DNA from 2 places in the Paenibacillus sp. FSL L8-0333 genome. Region 2 is predicted to be linked to the other one. Evidence: riboswitches for the same ligand, from Rfam matches in the RefSeq annotation. Region 2 holds a riboswitch; the other holds the start of a gene.
The links. A riboswitch is a leader RNA that binds a small molecule or an ion and turns the genes downstream of it on or off. The one in region 2 is predicted to bind S-adenosylmethionine.

Region 1: linked by a shared signal. The riboswitch ahead of NYE72_RS25720 (methionine ABC transporter ATP-binding protein) and the one ahead of metA (homoserine O-succinyltransferase) in region 2 are both predicted to bind S-adenosylmethionine.

Annotation. Positions count from the first base shown of each region.
Region 1 is NZ_CP150186.1:5,767,913-5,774,581, forward strand. Features, by position in the region: gene NYE72_RS25700 (YuzB family protein) at 1-123, opposite strand, end outside; gene NYE72_RS25705 (NifU family protein) at 205-453, shown strand; gene NYE72_RS25710 (MetQ/NlpA family ABC transporter substrate-binding protein) at 612-1,478, opposite strand; gene NYE72_RS25715 (methionine ABC transporter permease) at 1,536-2,195, opposite strand; gene NYE72_RS25720 (methionine ABC transporter ATP-binding protein) at 2,195-3,211, opposite strand; SAM riboswitch class I at 3,314-3,449, opposite strand; gene NYE72_RS25725 (Cthe_2314 family HEPN domain-containing protein) at 3,552-4,286, opposite strand; gene NYE72_RS25730 (COX15/CtaA family protein) at 4,442-5,425, opposite strand; gene NYE72_RS25735 (thioredoxin family protein) at 5,528-5,872, opposite strand; gene NYE72_RS25740 (polysaccharide biosynthesis protein) at 5,951-6,669, opposite strand, start outside.
Region 2 is NZ_CP150186.1:1,904,932-1,911,600, reverse strand. Features, by position in the region: gene NYE72_RS08275 (PLP-dependent transferase) at 1-522, opposite strand, end outside; gene metA (homoserine O-succinyltransferase) at 559-1,479, opposite strand; SAM riboswitch class I at 1,595-1,724, opposite strand; gene corA (magnesium/cobalt transporter CorA) at 2,122-3,057, shown strand; gene NYE72_RS08260 (HRDC domain-containing protein) at 3,144-4,160, opposite strand; gene NYE72_RS08255 (ROK family protein) at 4,371-5,252, opposite strand; gene NYE72_RS08250 (hypothetical protein) at 5,418-6,669, opposite strand, start outside.

The DNA of each region.
Region 1 (6,669 bases), 3.0 Mb from region 2:
TCCACAATTGTTCAGACATCCGTATTCAATGACATCATAATCCGGATTTTCCTCCAGCTTATGCATTAGCTTGTCTGTTCCGTGACCCATGTTGCTGGAACAAAATTCAATAATTGGTCTCATGATGATCTCCCTATTCCGCCTAACCATTTTATTTTTTAACTTTTTGTACTATAATGAACTTACGAAAGGAGTGATTGAGAAATGAGTGAGAATGCACAAAGCACCGAAATGTATGATGAAGTACTAGAAGTGCTGGATAAGCTTCGTCCGTTCCTGCAGCGCGATGGCGGTGACGTAGAACTGGTCGATGTGGAAGACGGCATCGTTAAGTTGAAACTTATGGGTGCCTGCGGCAGCTGCCCAAGCTCCACGATCACCTTGAAAGCCGGGATTGAACGCGCCCTCCTTGAAGAAGTAGAAGGCGTTGAAGAAGTAGTTCAAGTATTCTAAATCCCGTTCAATAACCCTCCCGATTCTCCTGTGAAGGAGATCGGGATTTTCTTATTATAGAGGATTTAACATTCTCTCACAACCTTAGAACATAAAACCCGCAAGCCAACTTGGCTGCGGGTTCTTGTTATGACTATAGACGAATTTAGCTTAATTCCTTAAAACGCTGGAATGATCGCACCTTCGTACTTTTCTTCAATGAAAGCTTTAGCTTCTGGAGAATTCAGGGCAGCAACCAGCTTTTTGATGGCTTCGGAATCTTTATTGTCTTGACGGGTTACCAAAATGTTAGCATAAGGGGAATCTACACCCTCGATGAACAGCGCATCTTTAGTTGGCACAAGACCAGCGTCTAGTGCAAAGTTCGTGTTGATCAAAGCAAGGTCTACCTCATCCAGTTGACGTGGGAGCATAGCCGCTTCCAACTCAATGATGTCGAGGTTTTTCTTGTTTTCAGTGATATCTGCTTTCGTTGCAGCAATGTTTGTATCATCTTTCAAGGTAATCAGACCATTTTTTGCAAGTAGGATTAGTGCACGGCCACCGTTAGTAGCATCGTTCGGAATGGCAACTTTTGCACCATCAGCCAACTCATCGATCGATTTGATTTTTTTGGAATAAGCTCCAAAAGGCTCAACGTGAACGGATGCAACGGAGACCAGATCTGTTTTATTATTTTTGTTTTGGTCATCCAGATACGGTTGGTGTTGGAAAAAGTTAGCGTCTAACTCCTTCTCATCAAGCTGCACGTTAGGTTGAATATAGTCAGTGAATTCTTTAATTTCAAGGGTAATTCCATCTTTTTCAAGCAATGGAGCAATAGCCTTCAAAATTTCAGCATGAGGCACAGGTGAGGCACCAATAACCAGTTTCACAGGATCTTTAGTAGGTTCACTTGTTGCTTCTGCATTTGGTGCTGTTGTAGCAGCCGAGCTCCCAGCATTATTAGATGCATTGTTGTTACCGCAAGCCGCAAGCACCGCAACCAGTGTCAGGCTAAAAAATGTAAGTAGTACTTTTTTCATTGTAAATCCCCCTCTAATCTATATTTTGTATTGAATAAGGATATATATGGATGTACCTTATTTCCGTGTGTAATGTTTTACGAGTCGGTCACCGGCCATTTGTAGCAATTGCACCAGTACGACAATAAATAATATAGAAACAATCATAATCTCCGTCTCATAGCGGTGGTAGCCGTAACGAATCGCCAAGTCACCTAATCCGCCGCCCCCAACCATACCAGCCATTGCTGTATAGGAGACCAGTGTAACCAGTGTGATCGTAACTCCAGCTAGCAGACCTGGACGAGCTTCTGGCAAAAGAACACGCATAACGATTTGGTTCGTCGATGCTCCCATACCTTGTGCGGCTTCGATGACTCCGCGGTCTACCTCTCTTAACGACGTCTCTACCAAGCGGGCAAAAAACGGAGCTGCACCAATCACCAGAGGTGGAATCGTACCGAGTACACCAATGGAGGTTCCAACAACGGCTTTGCTGAAAGGAATTAGAGCCACCATCAAAATGATAAAGGGTACGGAACGTAGGATATTTACAAGTAATGATAAGACCGAGTAAGTTACTCTGATTACTATACTATTCGATTTCCCCCATAAATACAATAGAATTCCGAGTGGTAAACCAAGAATAATTGTGAACAATCCGGAAAAAAATATCATTTTTATAGTAGCAACCGTAGCATCGATCATTTCTTGCCAATTTAGATCTGCAAAATTCATTACGAAATCACCTCCACATCAAGGCCTTGAGCAATTAGTCTGGAGATCGTTACAGCAATCGCCTCAGCTGGCCCTTCAAACCGCACAATCATCTGTCCATAAGGCACATCTTTAATCGTTGAGATGGTACCATGTAAGATTGCAAAGCTCACACCCGTATCACGCACGACATCGGATAGTGCCGAGCCGTAAGTTTTTTCTCCGAAAAAAGTAATTTTGACAGCTTGAGAGTTATCCCCGGCAGCAGCATCAAGCGCCACTCGAAGAGGTCCTTCATTCTGTGTCTCACTGCGGATGAAATCGCGTGTAACCTCATGCTGCGGCTTGAGAAATACCTCTGTAACTTTGCCTTGTTCAACAATCCCACCACCATGTATGACCGCGACACGGTCGCAGATGCTCTGGATTACATGCATTTCATGTGTGATCAGCACAATGGTCAAATGGAATCTTTTATTAATATCAAGCAGCAGCTTAAGAATGGAATCCGTTGTCTGGGGATCAAGCGCAGAAGTGGCCTCGTCACACAGCAGTACATCAGGGTCACTGGCTAGTGCCCGGGCGATGCCGACCCGCTGCTTTTGTCCTCCAGATAACTGAGAAGGATACTTATCTGTATGTTCTTCAAGCCCAACTAGAGCGAGCAGATCTTTCACTTTTGTATCAATAGCTGTTCTAGATGTACCTGCAAGTCGCAGTGGAAAGGCAATATTATCATACACAGTCGCCGAAGAAAGCAAATTGAAATGTTGAAAAATCATCCCAATCTTGCGCCGCTGTTCCTGTAATTGACCTTGGTTAAGGCTAGTTAGTTCAACACCGTCTACCCAGACCTCACCTTCTGTCGGACGTTCCAACAGATTAATGCAACGGATCAATGTACTTTTCCCCGCTCCAGAGTGGCCGATGACTCCGAATATTTCACCTTTCTCGATGGACAGATTCAATCCAGAAAGCGCTGTTGCCGCATTACTCCCTTTTCCATAAACCTTTGTTATCCCTTTTAGATTAATCAACTCTCGTCGCCCCCCCTTTATATTTCACTTATTCTATACAAAAAAACCTCCAACGATCGATGCAGATCGCAAGAGGCTCTGTGGGTTTATTAAGACAATGCCTTCTCATCTGCCAACGACCGCAACCTGCGCCATTGTAGGAATTAGCACCATGACATTTGTACAACGCTTCCCGCGCTGGATACAAATCGGTTGCCGGGCTTCATCGGGCCTATCCCTCCGCCGCTCTCGATAAGATAAAGTTATGAAATTATATTTTTTCTGAAATCGTACATACTTTAATGCAAGCATAAGTATAGTGAGTTTATCGATTTTTGTCAAAAGGAAATATATTGAACGATTACGATTTTATGCTCTTTGCCTTGCTTATTTCCTTACGCAGCTGTTCATTGCTGTAGCTGAATGCCGCGATTAATGTCTTACAGTTCATTTCGAGCGATTGTTTTAAATCCTCAAGATGGCTATCCAGATCCTCGAGCTGAATTTTGTCATGCAGACCTTGGTGCCGCTGCCACAAATCATCCTGCATTTCAGAATTCATATAATGAATTTCAGCATTTCTGCGCTTGCGTAAATTCTCCAATGGATCGCGGTAGGAGTTCTTGATCTGTTCCAGTTGATCCGCTAATGCAGGATGCACATTCAATAATTGAAGCTGACGCAGCACTGTAAAGTAAGAAAAGTGCGTTTTTAATTTGGATGTTTTGAGATCATAAAAATGATTCAGTACCGTCCCAAGCTTGTCCAGAAGAGAGAAAACCCGGATAAAGCCATCTTTATAAAAATAAACATAACGTGCATAATCGCCCTGTTCCACCGGTGTCATATCATCCATATAACCCGCAATCACTAATTTCCGGTAAAAAGCGGCCGCGAACCAACTTTGCTCCAGTTCATCCAGAGAGGAAATCAGCCCACGTGTCCAAATCTCCAGCTTGCGGTATTCATGGTCATTATCCTCATGGGCACTCATTTCCTTGCGCAGCAATGCTGCAAAAGTGGCCATATTCTCCATCGCATCAGCCAACACACCACTGTTCTTTCGAGGCGGCTCTCCAAGTAATACCCGCAGCATATCCCAGTCCTCCTAAAGTTTTGTTCAGCGTCTGCTTCCATGGACTGCTTCGTACAAAACTCGCGACGTAAGCATCGGCCAATCAGCTCCACGATATACCGATTTCCACTTTATTATTCCGCGGGTGAAGCGCCTCTATCCACGGAGGGAATGTTCTACCAAGGCGGTGGAATCATTGGGTTCGTTACATTTTTTCCAGACACGACACTACCCGCACGATTTAGCTGCCAGACTCTTACACTCATATAACATAAGACACCAAACAAACTGGCAATCAGCAAAATATGAGCCAAAGCGGCAAATATGTACAATCTTTCATTATCTAGGGTGTAAACCACAGCCGCCCCACTAAACACCTGCATCAAGCATAACAGCACTGCAGCTACACCTAGCGCTCTAAGCTCTGGATAATCCTTATGCTTCCAAAATGCTAAATGCCCAAGCAGCGCAGTAAGCATGAATAAGAGCAAAGCCGCAATCCGATGCGTAAAAACAACACCTACACCTCCGGAAAGCTCCGGAACCCATTCTCCATTACAAAGCGGCCAACCCGAACACCCGCCCTGTGAATCCGTATGACTTACAAAGGCTCCAATATACACGACAATATAAGAATAGATGGCAGTAAAACAAGTTAAATTGCGAAAAGCCTTACTTACGGGTTTCTTTTGAGCTTCCAATGTATGATCATATTCGCGCGATTCATGCCATCTCTTGGTTCCAAGAGCCAACATCATAGCGCTCGAAAAGGCGATCAAAGAAAAACCCATATGCAGCGCCATTACAGCAGCAGATTGAGATCTAATTACTGCAAGCGCTCCCATACCACCTTGAACGATGACGAATAATAAAGTCATAAATGCATAGCCCAGCAAATCGCGCCGAGTACGGGCATAACGCCAAAAAGCAAACATCGAGGCAAGTGAGAATAACCCTGCCAAACCGCTAAACAAGCGATGGGTGTATTCAATCATCGAGCCTATAGTATAAGCCGGAATTAATTTCCCATGACAGAGCGGCCATTCATTTCCGCATTCCAAGCCCGATCCAGTCTTCGTCACTACCGCTCCTCCGAGTACAGCGAGGAACATGATAAGGCAAGTAAGATAACTAAGCCATTTCAACTGATTTGTCGTCAAAAATATCACCCGCAGTTTTTAGTAATGAAGAAGCAGCCAGACTTATATTTCAAAAAACCACCGCTTTTGCACAAACAGGCGAAAGCGGTGGTTCCTTAGGAATTACTTTTGAAGGCTTTGATGCACTTGGACCGCTTTATCAAGGAAATTTTCAATCTCTTCACGGGATTTGCGCAATTTATTAACGAATCTAACCAATTCCCGTCCATCCGAATATGCGACGAAGCTTGGAATACCCATAATATTTTGTTCTTGGCTAACATCGCCCACGGCATCAACATCTACCTCAACCAGTGTAAGGCGGTCTGCATAAGCCTGCTCTACCTCTGGGATAAAAGGATCGATAAATTTGCAATCCGAGCACCAGTCAGCCTTGAAGATGGCCACTGTTAATCGAGGTGATTGAATGGCTACCTGAAATTCAGCAGGAGAACTAATTTTGTCCATGATTTACTCAGTCCCTTCTTCAATATCTGTCTATTTTCTACTCTTTAAGTGAAGCAAAATGCAGGGTAGAAGTCAAACCTATTCTCTCATACGAACACGTGCAGGCTGTAACTTCATCAGCGGATTCAATAATTTTTGCAGCGCCCGCGGATAACTGGAGATTTCCTGTTTAGTCAGCACGCCCAGCACAATAAGCAGTACTAGATAAATAACAACAACTGCTGCTCCTACAACAAGACAAGTGATCAGAAACGCCAAACGTGCCGGCATCAGATCTGTTAACAGAATCCCAGCCTCATTCAAGCCATAACCAATCCCGCCGGACACAAGTACCGCAATCGCGAAACCGCCCCAACGTTTGCCCATAATTTCAAAAGGCACGATCGATTTCAGCATGCGTAAGTTAAGCAAAGTAATGACCACGAAACAAAGTGCTGTTGCACCGATGATTCCGTAGATGCCAAATACCTTACTAAGTAATAAGCTCGCCACTAATTTTACAATAATACCCGCTAACACATAATACATGGAAATTCGCGATTTGCCCATACCTAACAAAATAGAGTTCGTTGTCATCATCGTAATCTGAAAGATCGTTCCTAAAGTAAGCATGGCTACGATACCACTGCCATCTAAACTGGCGAACAATAATCCATTTACAGAATAAGCAGCTGCTACAAGCGCCAATACAATCGGCATCCCTGTCAAAATAGAAATCCGCAGAGCAAGCGTTATCTGCTTTTTCAAATGCCCCTCATCACGGCGGGCATAGGCAGCCGAAATGATCGGAATCAATG
Region 2 (6,669 bases):
GTCTACAATTGTGAGCAGCCCATGATGACGAGCCCAAGTAGCAACGGCTGCAATATCCGTAACCATCATCAAAGGATTCGTTGGCGTTTCAATAAATATCGCCTTTGTATTTGGAAGACGGGAAGCCTCAAGCGCATCCAAATCATTCGTATCTACATAGGAAGCAATGATTCCAAACTTGGACATAATTCGTTCCAACAAACGATAGGTCCCGCCGTAAAGATCCAGCGAAACGATCAAGTGATCGCCTTGCCCAAACAGGGTAAATATGGTTTGAATAGCCGCCATCCCAGAGCTACAGGCAAAACCTGCATCACCAGACTCCAATTCCGCAGCCGCATTCTCCAGTACGGAACGGGTCGGACTTTTGGTACGGCTATAATCGAAACCTGTGCTCTGCCCAAGCTTCGGGTGACGGAATGCCGTAGCATTATAGATAGGAAAATTAATGGCTCCGGTAGCCGGATCTTCTTGTGAACCTATTTGTGCCAGTCTGCTTTCAATCCTAAGTTTGTCGTCCATGATAAATGCCTCCTAAATTATAATGTAGCGCTGATCTTAATAAACAATCGGGTCGATATCGTAAGGTGTCTCTTGATATACATAGTAATTGAGCCAATTAGAGAATAATAAGTTGGCATGTGCACGCCACACTGCAGGAGGTGTCCGTTCTGGATCATCTTTAGGGAAATAGTGTTTCGGCAAGGCCATCTCCATGCCCCTCTCCAAATCACGATCATATTCCCATTTCAGGGATAGAGGATCGTACTCGGAATGTCCGGTCACAAATATTTGTTTGCCGTCGGTCGTAGCTACTAGATACATACCAGCTTCTTCGGATTCTGCCAGAATCTGCAGATCTGGATTGCTCTCAATATCTTCGCGGGAGACATCGGTATGACGGGAATGCGGTACATGGAATACCTCGTCAAAACCGCGCAGCAATTTAATGTTATTTTGATTAATCGTATGGGAGAATACACCAAAACATTTTTCAGGCAATGCCACTTTACGAACACCAAAATGATGATACAACCCTGCCTGTGCCGCCCAACAGATATGCATGGTCGAGGTCACATTATCCTTGCTCCATTCAAAAATCTCTTTTAGCTCTTCCCAATAGGATACTTCCTCAAACTCCATTTGCTCTACGGGTGCTCCTGTAACAATAAGGCCATCCAAACGGCGGTGGCTGATCTCGTCAAAAGTTTTGTAAAAGCTTCTCAAATGCTCAGCAGAAGTATTCTTAGAAGTATGTGAGCGTGGATGCAGCAAGGTAACATCAACTTGCAGCGGTGAATTTCCTATTAAACGCAGCAATTGAGTCTCCGTCGTTTCTTTAGTCGGCATGAGATTCAGAATAGCAATCCTTAGTGGACGGATATCCTGATGGAAAGCCAAACTTTCATCCATCACAAAAATATTTTCTCCGGATAGTACTTCTTTTGCTGGTAAACTGTCGGGAATTTTAATTGGCATTGTCTTTCCACTCCTTAACTGTATTTAGGTTATGTTGTCACATCGCGGCTTTCTGAACAATAAAAAGACCTTTCTCGGAAAACGAGAAAGGTCATATCTACAGTCATATGCGCCTCTCTCATCTGCCAGAAACTTTTGGACGGGGTTTAGTCGTCAGCAAAGTTCCGCAAGAATTAGCACCGTGCGTTCACACGCCGGTTGCCGGGTTTCATAGGGCTAGTCCCTCCACCTGCTCTTGATAAGATTTAGCTGTATTCAATTAAATTTCTTTAAAATTTACTTTAAATCATGAACCTCCTTTTCGTCAAGTCCATACAATGCTGAAGTAGCCTTAAAGTAACAATAAATTTGCTTGAAAGAGGCATACTCCGTTGTTATACTAGACAAGTATTTCATACCTGAACGAAAAGAAGAGGTGAGAAGAAGAATGGAAGGCGACCCGAGCTCGCAATTAAGTGTACAAAATGAGCAACCACACAGGATAATCATCAGCTTGCCGGCGGCGGGAGCAGTTCTTCTTCATGCCCTCGAATCGTCATTCGGCCTCTTGTATTGATTGTAACGCCGGCCAAGCTGATTTTTTTCTCTGTGCTTAATTAGCAGTCCCTGGTGAAGACCCGGGGATAGAAGGAGTGGAATCAGATGAAAATCCGGCTGGTGAATGCAGGGGTTTTTACACCTATTGATGAAATTGATGAAACATTGACACCCCCAACAGAAGGGTTCTATTGGATTGATGCAGATGTGGAGGATTTGGAGCTGCTTCAGCCCCTGTTCAACCTGCATGATCTCGCTGTTGAGGATTGCCTTAGTGAAGAGGATCAACGTCCAAAGATCGAAATATACGAAAGTCATTACTTTATTGTTGTAAACAGCATCCGCTTTGATGATGAGGAAATTTTCCTGCGGGCACTCAATATATTCTTGGGCAGACATTATATTATTACTGTAACGAAACAAAAGATCCACGAGCTGCGCATCCTGAAGCCCATGTTATGGGAGCAAGAGGTTAGCGAACCAGACCAATTCCTTTACCTGCTTATCGACCTTGTCGTAGATAATTATTTCTCCGTAGGTGACCGAATTGAAGCCCGGATTGAGAAGCTTGAAGAGGATATTCTAATGCATACCAAGAAATCTCATCTGAGTGAGATTATCGGTCTGCGAAGTGAGATCTTATGGTTAAAGAAGATGCTGGGACCACAGAAAGAGGTTATCAATACCCTGAACAAAAAAGACCTCCGTCTGATTGATGATCAGCTGCAGAAGTATTTTAGCGACATTTATGAAAATGCAGTTAAAATATCCGAAACCTTTGAGACGTACCGCGATCTCATGGGCAACTTACGTGAGGCCTACCAATCCAGTATCGCCAACCGCGCCAATGAAATTATGAGAGTATTTACCGCGATTACAACGATATTCATGCCTTTGACCGTAATTACCGGAATCTATGGGATGAACTTTGATCATATGCCTGAGTTGCATACGAAATACGGCTATTTTGCCGTTATAGGTCTAATGTTGACGTTAGGCTGTGGGATGCTGTATGTATTCCGCAAGAAAGAATGGCTATGAAAATAAACGGACGAATAGGCAAGACGAAGGCCCTTTAACCCTATGGTGTAAGGAAGCCTTCGTCTTTTTGATATGAGGAAAAGCTACTAGAAACTGGTCGCCACGCCCACTTTAGGAGCTTGCTCCCGCCGGAAACGAATGCGGATCAGCCGCAGACGTTCATAATAGCTATCCAGCCCTTCTGCTGCTGAAAAATCCTCCCCATACACCTTATGCAGCACTGGCTTTAGAAAAAGATCTCCTGCCTCTACATAGGCATTCCATATCGCTTCCTGTTCATTCTGCGGCATATTTTTCAGTTCTACCTCGATCAGTTTCTCCACGCAATAACCTTCTCTTTCCAGCTCCTCTACCGCTTCAATCAGTTCGCGACGGTTCACTCCACTGTTCACCTTAAGCTGTTCTAACCCTAACCCATTCTCGATCCCTTGCAGCAGAATTCGCCGTAATCGCAGTCTTTCTAGCTGTTTCTTATATTTGACCTCTTTCTGTTTATAGAGCCAGGATACAAAAGAGTCCTCCTCAATTTCTTGGTGAACCCAATTCAAAGGAAAGGAATGCTCCCTTGCAGCCGTAGAGGTTATAGCCAACCAATCCGTGCCATATTGGGCTACCTTTCCTTCCCCTACACCAGGGATCTGCAGCAGCTCCTCTGGTGTATGCGGCAAGAAAGTGCTTATCAAACGTAACAAACGATTGCTGGCAAGAATGTAAGGGGCTTTCCGTTCACTAGAAGCTCGGCTGCGGCGCCAAGCACATAACTCCTCATAAATAGCTTCGTTCCCATTATATTCACTGTAATATTGCAGCCTTAGCTGCTCCTGATTGCGCCCAGTAAGGCCGTCTTCTTCATGAAATACGCCATCAATCAACGGCCGATAGCCATCCCCCATCTTCACCGCCAGCTCATGCCTGTAAACACAGAGCATTTCATTCCAAGAACCACCCGCATACCACAAATGCTCCTGCGTCTCCTCACCGTCTGAAAAATCACGCCAGCCCAGGCTCCACACTCCTTCTTCCTCTCCAATCCATAGCTGAGCGAACACCTCTTGATCCACCCCAGATATTCTGGATAAGCGATTCATAAATACAATTTGCATATTCATCCCTGCCTTTCTAGTCTTCAGCAAGCACTATACCTACCGGGTCTGAGCTACTCTTCGCTGGTGTGAATCCCACACTGTCAGACTCGGAAAACGCAAAAAAGCACCACTCTCACGATAAACGTGAAAGAGGTGCTCCCTCATTAAATGCTATACTGTTAGATCCTACAATACCATATATTTCCTAACAGTCAATATCTTTTTATACTAGTTTCTTGCCAAAGCTAAGGTTGCCAGTCCAATCGCACCTGCAAGTCCTGCATTATCTCCAAGCTGCGGTGGCACAACGTAATTATCAATATCGGTATTGAGCGCTGGATGCTGAACATAACCTTTAAGCAGCTCCTGCAGCTTGGTACGGATTAGCGGGAACAAGTGGCTTTGCTTCATGACCCCACCGCCCATTACGATTTTTTCGGGAGACAGAATCAGCACGTAATTCATAAGTGCATGTGCAAGATAATGAGCTTCCATATCCCAAGCTGGATGGTCAACAGGTAGCTCGCCTGCTGGTTGTCCCCAGCGTTTGCCAATCCCCGGACCTGCGGCTAACCCTTCAAGGCAATCGCCATGATAAGGGCAGTAGCCCTCAAACGTGTCCTCTGGATGTCTGCGAACTAGAATATGTCCCATCTCAGGATGAGACAATCCATGCACCATCTGACCTCCAACAACTGCTCCCGCTCCAATACCTGTCCCAACCGTAATATAAAGGCAGCTGTCCAGACCTTTAGCCGCTCCCCATTTACTTTCCGCAAGCGCTGCACCATTCACATCCGTATCAAAACCGATCGGCACGTTAAATTGCTCAGCCATTGTGCCTACCAGATTATATTGTCCCCAGTGAGGTTTTGGTGTCGTTGTTATGTAACCATAAGTAGGGCTGTCCAGCACGGGATCAATCGGTCCAAACGATCCAATACCAAAAGCTTCTACATTCTTCCCATTAAAATAGTCGATTACGAGTCCCATCGTTTCTTCCGGTGTTGTTGTCGGAAAGCTAACTCGGTCCAGAATGGTACCGTCCTCATAACCAATCCCGCATACAAACTTCGTTCCGCCTGCTTCAATCGCTCCCAATAACTTCATAGCAACTATCTCCCTTCTCCAATAAGCAATAATCCGCCATCCAGTGTGAAAATAAAAAACAATATAAAAAAACAATCAACAGCCCTTATTATACGTTGGATGAAGCGCTATCACAATAATAAAACTCCCTTCATGCTATTTTGCATGAAGGGAGACTATTGTTGTTTAATTATTTAAGTCATCAAACATAGAGCCTTTTACCGTAACCTCAATTTGATCCAGCGGCTTAATGCCGACAAGCTTGCCCAGTGATTTGTATGCGTTGGTACTCTTGGAGAGCTCCACATCTGCCAACCAAGCCTTAACATAGTACTTCCCATCTGGCATTTCAGCTGTAGTATAGACAGGAATATGGTCCTTATTAATCGTAATCGTCACCGTAGACTTTTCCGTGATCTTGTACATATTCTGATTCAAGCCCACATATTCACGGTATTTGAAATTGTCGAAGCTTCCCAGTGTACTAGACTGTGAGTAACCCTCTAATATATTCTTCCAGAATTCATGGGTGCCATTATCACTTTCTCTTTCTTGTGAATATGGGATCTCTTCCACATCTTTAGTAAAGCTGTTCTCCACCGTCAACAATTTCGCATCATTCACTCCGGTGTTATCCTCTACGGATAAAGCTACTGGCTTTCTTGCAAAGTTATTCCCGTTTTTGCTCAGTGGTTCATTCCGCAGATTGACCGCAACTTTATCATTATTGATATACATAAGATCAGTTTCATATCGGAAAGAATTCGTAAGTTCCTCAACAAGATCCTTATGGTCCTTCGTGTCTTTATCCGTATCTTTAAACGTAACTGTCTCCAGTGTAAAGGTATACGTTCCAACAGGATTAAAATAATATCCGGATTTAATCGGATAATCATACCCTTGAAGTTGCTTATCCGTCGCAAACACGGCGGTATCATAATTAGATTTGTCGTTAAGCATTTTTTTAGCGGTAGCTCTGGCTTTCTTATAAGCTTGAGCCATGCTATTCTCTACCTTCCAACCGATGTCTCCGCTTGCCTGTTGTGTGAAGATTCGTTCGAATTGCCCCTTTACTTTCGTCCAATCCTGTAAGTTCTTATTCTCATCTTCATGAGCCATCCAGCGGATTACATTATAATTGTAAGGCTCACTTGTCCAGAGGAGCTTTCGAATCAAAGAATCCGCTTTATTCTTGTCTATTGAATTCTTGTACAGCTTAGGTGCTATTTGTTTGGCCCCGTTATAAATATAGGTCCGAATGGTTTTGACATCCTCACCTGGTGTAAACGGAGCTGAAGTGCTGCCGCTCTCCGTATACGTTTGACAAGATTCAACATCTTTACCTTGCCCGTTCTTAGTTGTGCTGCACACCTGATAATTACGAGTGAAATTTCTGCTCACAGTACCCTGGAAACTGATATTACCTGACTTTTGATTA